DNA from 2 places in the Pseudarthrobacter sp. R1 genome. Region 1 is predicted to be linked to the other one. Evidence: riboswitches for the same ligand, from Rfam matches in the RefSeq annotation. Region 1 holds a riboswitch; the other holds the start of a gene.
What was found. Region 1 has a riboswitch for glycine ahead of gcvP (aminomethyl-transferring glycine dehydrogenase). Riboswitches for the same ligand answer to the same signal wherever they lie in the genome.

Region 1 (4,467 bases):
CGCCTTGCCGGGCACGGAGACCGTGACGGTGTCGAAGAAGCTGGTGTGCAGTACCTCAAGGCCGGCGGCCTTGAGCGAAGCGGCAAGGACCCTCGCGTGGCCGTGGGCGGAGTGCGCAATGGCCTTCAGCCCCTCGGGTCCGTGGTAGACGGCGTACATCGATGCGACGATCGCCAGCAGGGCCTGCGCCGTGCAGATGTTCGACGTGGCCTTTTCGCGGCGGATGTGCTGCTCGCGCGTCTGCAGGGCCAGCCGGTAGGCAGGAGTTCCCGCGGAGTCCTTCGAGACGCCCACCAGCCGGCCGGGCATTGAACGTTCAAGGCCCTTTTGGACTGCCATGTAGGCGGCGTGCGGGCCGCCGTAGAACAGCGGGACACCGAAGCGCTGTGCCGAGCCGACGGCGATGTCCGCGCCCTGCTCACCGGGAGGCGTAATGAGGGTCAACGCGAGCAGATCGGCCGCAACGGTTACCAGGGCGCCGCGCTCCTTGGCATCGGCGATCACGGCGCTGTGGTCAAACACCCGGCCGGAAGCCCCGGGTTGCTGCAGGACCACGCCGTTGATGGCGCCGTCGGGCAATCCCGTGGAGAGGTCCGCCACCTCAACCTCGAAGCCGAGTGCCTCGGCGCGGCCCTTCACGATGGCGATGGTCTGCGGCAGGCAGTCGGCGTCCAGCACCGTCTTGCCGTCGCGCACCTCTTTGTTTTTATTCGCGCGGCGCATCATCAGCACGGCCTCGGCCACGGCCGTGGCTTCATCCAGCAGGGAGGCGTTGGCGATGGGCAGGCCCACCAGGTCCTGGACCATGGTCTGGAAGTTCAGCAGCGCTTCCAGGCGGCCCTGGGAAATCTCCGGCTGGTACGGCGTGTACGCGGTGTACCAGGCCGGGCCCTCGAGGATATTGCGGCGGATCACCGGCGGCGTGACGGTGTCGTAGTAGCCCTGGCCAATCATCTGCACGGCGGTCTTGTTCTTGGCCGCCAGGCTGCGCAGTTCGGCGAGCGCCTCCACCTCGCTCAGTGCGCCCGCCAGCTCCAGCGCGGAGTCCTGGCGGATGTCCTTGGGGACGGCGGTATCCACCAGCGCGTCCACGGTGTCGTACCCCACGGCCTTGAGCATGGTGTCGACGTCGGCCTGCCGGCGTGCGCCGATGTGCCGGTCAACGAAGGTGGCAGCAGCCGGGGCGGCAACAGCCGGAGAGGCGGGGGCCGGAGATACAGTCACGGGGAACTCCATAGCTAAGGCGGCATCAGGGTACGCCGCATCGAATCGGGTTCCTCCCCGCTCTGTATTGGACCTGAGAGTTTCCGCGTTGCCGGCATCCGCTGGCCCCGCTTGCACCGTCGGTGAGCACAACAGTCCAGGTATCCGGCGAACCGGATGCCAGGCGGACAGCCTGCTACTTTCCAGAGTTGCCTCGCCGCGGCGGTACATGGGCCTGTGAGATTCCTGGGGAGGTATTGCTCCTACGGCGCCTGCTTGTACCTTCTGGCAGAACTCTCCCGCCGCAGATCAAAGGCTATTCATTTGGGTTTTCCTGGTGGCCGGTGACGGCCCACACATGCACTAATTCTCCTACGCCGCAGGCTCAGGAGCAAATACCGGCTAGCCTCTGAGCCTCTCGACGGCGGCCAGGAGTTCGTCGACCTGAGCCTGCCTGTCGCCGGCGTTTCCGGACGGCCCGCTTTCCCACATGGCGTTGAAGTACAACCCATCCCCCATGTACAGGACGGCCTTTGCCATCGCAGAGCCCACGTCCTTGCCGATCAGGTCCAGCCATTGCTGCTGGATGACTGCGAAGCGGCGGCGGGCATCCTCGTGGGCCACCTCGGCGAGTCGCGTCACGGCGACAAAAGAACGGTCCATCGGGGTATCGGACCAGAGGGATGACCGGATGAAGTAGGCCGCGGCCCCCTCCGGTGCAGCCGCCATGGCGGCGAGGTCTTCTCCTGCCAAGCGGTCCAACCGCTCCAAAGTGGCAGTGATCAGCGCTTCCTTGTTGGGGAAGTGGTACAGCAGGCCACCCTTGGAGACGCCGGCCCGTTTTGCCACCGCATCCAGCGTGGCGGCCCTCTCCCCCACGTCGATCAGGAGTTCTTCAAAGGCATCGAGGACTGCATCTCGCGCTACGGGTTTTCGGGGCATGCTTCCCATCATGCATCGCGGATAGAGGATTTCTTAACTATACCGTCTGGACGGTATAGTTACCTCATGACACCGTCCTCCGCCTCCCAGCAAGCCCTCACCCGCACTGCCCTGGACACCCCGGACCCCGCAAGGGGCACGTGGCGCGACTGGCTTGCGCTCGCACTGCTGATGTTCCCGGTCCTGCTCGTGGCCGTGGACAACACCGCCCTGACCTTCGCGCTGCCTGCGATCGCGGGAGCGCTGGGCACCTCGGGAGTGGAGCTGCTGTGGATTGTGGATGCCTATCCGTTGGTGCTGGCTGGATTGCTCGTGGCTATGGGGAGCCTGGGCGACCGGATTGGACGCCGGCGGCTCCTGATCATTGGCAGCATTGGCTTTGCAGCCGTATCGGCAGTAACAGCCTTCGCTCCCAGCGCCGGCTGGCTGATCGCCGGACGCGCGGCCCTGGGTTTCTTCGGCGCCATGCTGATGCCCTCCACACTGTCCCTGATCCGCAACATATTTGTGGATCCCAACCGCCGGCGGCTGGCGATTGCCATTTGGGCTGCAGGCTTTTCCGGCGGCGCCGCCCTGGGCCCGATTTTTGGCGGGTGGCTCGTTGAGCAGTTCTGGTGGGGAGCAGTACTCCTGGTGGCCGTGCCCATCATGCTGCCCCTGCTGGCCTTCGGACCCGCATTCATTCCGGAGTCCAAGGACCCAACACCTGGCCGGGTGGATGCGCCGAGCATCCTGCTCTCGCTGCTCACCATGGTTCCGGTGGTCTACGGCATCAAGGAATTCGCCACCGAGGGTGCCGGACCGCTGGCACTGGGCAGCCTGGCCTTCGGCCTCGCAATGGGTGCCACTTTTGTCCGGCGGCAACAGCGGCTGAAGAGCCCGCTGCTGGACATGTCCCTGTTCCGCAACCGGGTGTTCAGCATGGCCATCACGGCAAACGTCCTGGCCCTGTTCTCCTTCAACGGCTTCATCCTCTTCCTGGCCCAGCACCTGCAGCTCCTTGAGGGCATGTCCCCTTCCGCTGCGGGAATGGCAATGATTCCGGCGCTGGTGGCAACCGTTGTGGCGGGCCTTGCGGTGGTGCCGGTCGTGCGGAAGGTCCGGCCGGGTTTCGTCGTGGGCACCGGCCTGGCCATGAGCGCCGCAGGCTACAGCATGGTGACGTTCGGCAGCCATGCCGACGGGCCGGCACTGCTGCTCGCTGCCCTGCTGGTCCTGGCCCTGGGCGTCGGAACGGCCGAAACCATCTCCAATGACCTCATCCTCGGCAGCGTCCCGGCGGAAAAATCGGGGGCAGCCTCGGCGATCTCGGAGACAGGCTATGAGGTGGGCGCCCTGCTGGGAACTGCCGTCCTGGGCTCCATCCTGACCGCCTCCTACCAGCAGAACCTGCGGCTTCCCGCCGGGGCGGTCGAGGCCGCCGGCCAGGGCACTGCCCATGCCAGCGAAACCCTGGCCGGAGCCATGGAACTCGCAGCCGGGTTGCCGGCGCCCTTGGCGGAAGCCGTCCGCCAAGCCGCCGGCTCCGCGTTCGACTCCGGCGTGCACGTCACCGCGGCGATCGGGCTGGTGCTGATGGCGACGGCGGCAGTCCTGGCCGCCGTCGTGCTCCGGAGGGTGCCCAAGGCGCAGTAGGGGCGCAGGCTGCATAAGAGGCCCGCTCAGGCAGGCATAAAAACAGCGCCCGGCCCCGGACTTTCTGTCCGGGCCGGGCGCTGAAAGGCCGTACGTGGCGCCCTGCCGGCTAAGCGTCAGGCGCCGTGACGCTCGCCGTCGGCTTCATGGTTTCGGCGTTCACCATCCAGGCGAACTGCTCGAACTTGGCGATGAACTCGTGGAGCAGGTCAGCCGACGTGGGGTCTTCCTCGTCTACTTCATCATGGACCTTCCGCATGGTGCCGACGGCAGCTTCCAGGGCTGCGACGATCCGATCGATGGCATCCTTGGTGCTGATCAGGCCCTCAGGAAACGGAGCGAGACTGGTGGATTCGGCCACGGTGGAGCTGCGTCCGTCCGGGAGGGCATGCAGCGCGCGCATCCGCTCGGCGGTATCGTCGGCAAACTGGCGGGCGGCGTCGATGATTTCGTCCAGCTGCAGGTGCAGGTCGCGGAAGTTGGTTCCCACGATGTTCCAGTGGGCCTGCTTGCCCTGGAGGTGCAACTCGATCAGGTCCGTCAGCACAGCCTGCAGGTTGTTGGTCAGTGTCGGTGAAGCTTTCATGCGTCCTCCTCGATTGGTCCAGTAATCCCGACGCTACCAGCCCGGCAGCGGGCAGAGGACGGTACCTCCGGGAAATTTCTCAGTGAGCTTACTAATTCCTT
Region 2 (4,467 bases), on a different contig from region 1:
GTTTACGACGGGCTGGTGTCACTGGGCATCGTGGAGCATGTCGGGGAAAAGCACCTGGGCCGGTTCCGGGCCGTGCGGTTCCCGGAGAAGGACCATGCGCCCGAGGCGGCGCTGCTGAAAAGGGTCCAGGCCGCGCTCAACGGCGCACCGTCCAACCTCGAGGTGCCGGATACCACGGCAACCGGGGCACCCGGTGCGGGGACCACGGATGGCGGGAGGCCTGGCGCCACGGAGCCTGGCCCCAACCCGCCCGGCGCCAAACCCGTTCCCAAGGCACCCGATGCCAGGATCATCGTGCTGATCGCACTGCTTCAGGCGTCCGGACTGCTCCCGAAGCTCTTCCCGGAGGCAGACAGAATCCGGGCAAGTGAGCTGTCGAAAGACTATTGGCCGTCGCGCGCGATCGAGGACGAGCTTCGCATGGTCAGGCTGGCTGAGGAAGAAGCGGCAAATCTTTGACCCCACGGAACTCTGGCCGATGATGATCCCGGGGCTGCCTTCTACCTAATTCTCGCCAGGATAGGACCAAACGTCCTAAAGCCGCTTGGAGTCGCGAATTTCTTAGGGCAGCAGAAAAGGACGATGCAAATTCAGTGCATTTCCGGCTTTAGTTGCGACCGTTGACAGGAAAAGACTAAGAGCGAATCTTCTGTCATGAAGTGCAAAAGGAGATAACCGTACTCGTCACACTCCCTGGCCCCGCGTCGGGGCTGCGGGACGCCCGCTGGAACAGGTTTTTCAAGGACTGGCATAAAAAATAAAAGTAGGTATGGTATCGGGTAACGCAAAGCACAGAAAGGCGTGATTCCGATGTCCGGAAAATCCCCGAAAAGCGGCGCCGCTAAAAAAGCCGGCAAGTCGATCCTCGAAAAAAGAGCCGACAAAAGAGCTAAAAACGAAACCAGTGAAATTAACTTCGTAAAGCCGCGCAAAAACCAGCGCTGATCAAGCCAGCGGGCAGCCGAAACGGGACTCCTAGCCCGGTCGGCTGCCCGCGCCATCCCGCCTGCGCCATTTCGCTTTCGCCATTCACCAGCGGCGCCTAAACCTCGTTTTTCAGCTACAAGGACAACACCATGAACACTTCCGTCAATGCCCTAGTGGTCCCTGCCCGCCTCGTTCATCCGGTCCACATCAAAACCGTGGAGCTGGACCTTGCAGCACTACAGCGGGTGGCTGCAGGGGAAGTAGGGCGTATTGCCAGCACTGACTGGCATGCCTACCTGGACAGCGAGGGAATCAGGTACGCCGAGAACCTCCGGGCCGAAGTCCTCATCCGTGAAGCAGGCATCGATCTCGACGAAACCATCCACGGAACCGCCATGTTCCTGGGCCACACAAACCCCGGCGAAGAGACCGACGCTCCCCGCCACCTCATCCGGCTCGCCGAGCAACTGTTCGATCTTCCGCTGGCGGCGTAGCCGGGATTGCAGGCCGAGGGCGCGATGGTGGGCCCTGGCAAAAGCAACGGGCGGCGGCGGGAAGTCCCGCCGTCGCCCGTTGCTTTCCGCTGCTACGCCTCGATGGTCACGCCGCGCCAGAAGGCGATGCGGTCCTCGATCTGTTTGGCGCGTGCCTTGGGCTCCGGGTAGTACCAGGCCGCGTCCACGTTCAGCTTTCCGTCCACTTCCAGCGAGTGGTAGCTGGCTTTGCCCTTCCAGGGGCAGACCGAATAGAGGTCACTGTCCCTGAGGTAGCCCGCATTTACTGCGTCACGCGGGAAGTAATGGTTGCCCTCCACCACCACGGTGTCCGTGGATTCGGCGATGACTTTTCCGTTCCAGATAGCCCTGACCATGTGGTTCCATTCTGTTGGGTGCCGCCGCATGGGAATGCCGCTCGTAGGTATGCCAACGCGATGGCGTGCGCGCTTGTTCCCGGAGGGCGGGTTCCAGCGCCGGAACGTGAATCACCGGCACAAAGTTCGACGGCGGTGCTACCGCGGGCTTTGGTCGATAACGCAGAAGCGGTTCCCGTCAGGGTCGGCGAGCACCACGAAGTCGGAGTCCTCCGGATACCTGTCCCAGTCGACGCTCCGGGCACCGAGCGAGATCAGCCGCTCCACCTCTGCTGCCTGGTCGTCCGCATACAAATCCAGGTGGATGCGAGGGTGGTCCTGCACGGGCGTCTCGCTCAGCATAAGTGCCAGCTGCGCTCCCGGTCCCGACGCTGGCACGAGGATTATCCAGGTCTCATCCCCGGGCTCCCGGGGGACGTAGCCGAGGGCGGCATGCCAAAAAGCTGTGGCGCGGGCGACGTCATTGACGCCAAGGACGGTGCTGCCGATGGTCAACATCCGCCCAGCCTAGCTACAGCGGCCGTCGTCTGTCCGGTGCGGCGGGGTAACTATCAACAGCACCACTAGACTCGCCTGCATGGGGGAAAACAACACACCTGACGCACACAAAACGCCGAGACTTGCCCGCTTCCGTGGAGCTGTCCTGCCGGTAGCGGCCCTCGCCGTGGTGCTGGTGGGGTGCTTCGTCGCGTGGAGCAACAGCCAAAATGCCAGCTTTGGCTGGTTCGCCTACGCGCCGCTGAGCAACGAGCCCTTCAGCGGAAGCGGCTTGGCGTTCGTTACGCCAGGGACGCAGGCCGGCCTGGCAATCGCCGTCGTCGGTTTGCTCGTCCTGGCATTCTGGGCCGGGTACCGGATCGGCACCAAAGCCAGCCCCAGGACCCCCTGACCCGCGCTTCGGTGAGAGGGCGACGGCGGCACCTCCCGCCGTCGTAAGCCCACCTGAAAATGCAACCCCGTTTTGCATCCAGCCCCGCAACCAGGTATGGTGTGAGCCGTGTCACCCACCAGTGGCACGTGCTTATGATCTGCGGCGGGAGAGTCCTGCCGGTACGTTCTGCAGGCGCCGTAGGAGCAAATCCTCCCCAGGAATCTCTCAGGCCCACGTACCGCCGCGGCAAGGCAACTCTGGAAAGCAGTCCGGGAAACCGGGCTCACCGACGGTGCAAGTGGCGCTCTGCTGAACAGCAAAGCAACGCAAAACTCTCAGGTCCAATACAGAGCGGGGAGGAACCCGAATCAACGTGGTGCTTCGGCACCACCTGAATTATGGAGTTCCTCTCATGACGGTTCAATCGTCCCCAACCACCTTCGCAGATCGCCATATCGGCGCGCGCCGCCAGTCCGACATCGACACGATGCTCAAGGCCGTCGGCTACGACAGCCTCGATGGCCTCGTCGACAGCGCGGTCCCCGATTCCATCCGCCAGGACAAGCCCCTCACCCTTGAGAGCGCACTGAGCGAAGTCCAGGTCCTCGCCGAACTCCGCAAGCTTGCCGGCAAAAACAAGACGGCCGTGCAGATGATCGGCCAGGGCTACTACGACACCGTGACCCCGCCGGTGATCCGCCGCAACATCCTCGAAGCCCCCGCCTGGTACACCGCGTACACCCCGTACCAGCCGGAAATCTCCCAAGGCCGGCTCGAAGCACTGCTGAACTTCCAGACCATGGTCCAGGACCTCACCGCGCTCCCGGTGGCCAACGCCTCCCTACTGGACGAGGCCACCGCCGTCGCCGAAGCCGTGCTGCTGATGCGCCGCGCAAACAAGTCCAAGACGGTCAAGGACGGCAAGACCGTCCTGGACGCCGACCTCCTCCCGCAGACCATCGCCATCGTGCTGGGCCGCGCCGAAGCCCTCGGCTTCGAGGTGGAGATCGCCGACCTCACCAACGGACTGCCCGACGGCGACATCAACGGCGTCGTTCTCCAGCAGCCCGGCGTCTCCGGCCGGGTGTGGGACCAGTCCGCCGTCATCGCCGAGGCCAAGGACCGCGGGGCCCTGGTCACCGTCGCCGCCGACCTCCTGGCCCTCACCCTCATCACCCCGCCGGGCGAGCAGGGCGCGGACATTGCCGTCGGCTCCACCCAGCGCTTTGGCGTGCCGTTGTTCTTTGGGGGACCGCACGCCGCCTACATGGCCGTCCGTCAGGGCATGGAGCGCACCCTCCCCGGCCGGATCGTGGGCGTTTCCAAGGACAACGCCGGTGTCCCCGCCTACCGCCTGGCCCTGCAGACCCGCGAGCAGCACATCCGCCGCGAGAAGGCCACCTCCAACATCTGCACCGCGCAGGCGCTGCTCGCCATCGTCTCGTCCTTCTACGCCGTTTACCACGGCCCCGACGGCCTGAAGGCAATCGCCGAAACCGTCCACACCAACGCCCGCGCCCTGGCCGCCACGCTGAAGACCGCCGGCCGCGAACTGGTGTCCGACACGTTCCTCGACACCCTCACCGTCCGCGTGCCCGGCAAGGCCGCCAAAGTGATCACCGCCGCCGAAGCACACGGCATCAACCTGCGCCTCATCGATGCGGACACAGTTGGCGTGTCAGTCGATGAAACCACGACGCCGGAGGTCCTCTCCGCGGTTGTCGTCGCCTTTGGCGCCGGTCCCGTTGTGGAAGCTGCCGGGTTTGAGCTGCCCGCGTCGGTGCTGCGCACCTCCACC

Region 2: another riboswitch for glycine. It lies ahead of gcvP (aminomethyl-transferring glycine dehydrogenase); the one in region 1 lies ahead of gcvP (aminomethyl-transferring glycine dehydrogenase).

Annotation. Positions count from the first base shown of each region.
Region 1 covers NZ_JAMKFI010000001.1:20,191-24,657, reverse strand. The annotation lists gene gcvP (aminomethyl-transferring glycine dehydrogenase) at 1-1,236, opposite strand, end outside; glycine riboswitch at 1,417-1,515, opposite strand; gene M8J71_RS00110 (TetR/AcrR family transcriptional regulator) at 1,606-2,145, opposite strand; gene M8J71_RS00105 (MFS transporter) at 2,212-3,780, shown strand; gene M8J71_RS00100 (Dps family protein) at 3,890-4,366, opposite strand.
Region 2 covers NZ_JAMKFI010000006.1:26,273-30,739, reverse strand. The annotation lists gene M8J71_RS06235 (GOLPH3/VPS74 family protein) at 1-459, shown strand, start outside; gene M8J71_RS06230 (hypothetical protein) at 811-945, shown strand; gene M8J71_RS06225 (hypothetical protein) at 1,077-1,421, shown strand; gene M8J71_RS06220 (DUF427 domain-containing protein) at 1,514-1,798, opposite strand; gene M8J71_RS06215 (VOC family protein) at 1,937-2,296, opposite strand; gene M8J71_RS06210 (hypothetical protein) at 2,376-2,687, shown strand; glycine riboswitch at 2,823-2,920, shown strand; glycine riboswitch at 2,922-3,029, shown strand; gene gcvP (aminomethyl-transferring glycine dehydrogenase) at 3,082-4,467, shown strand, end outside.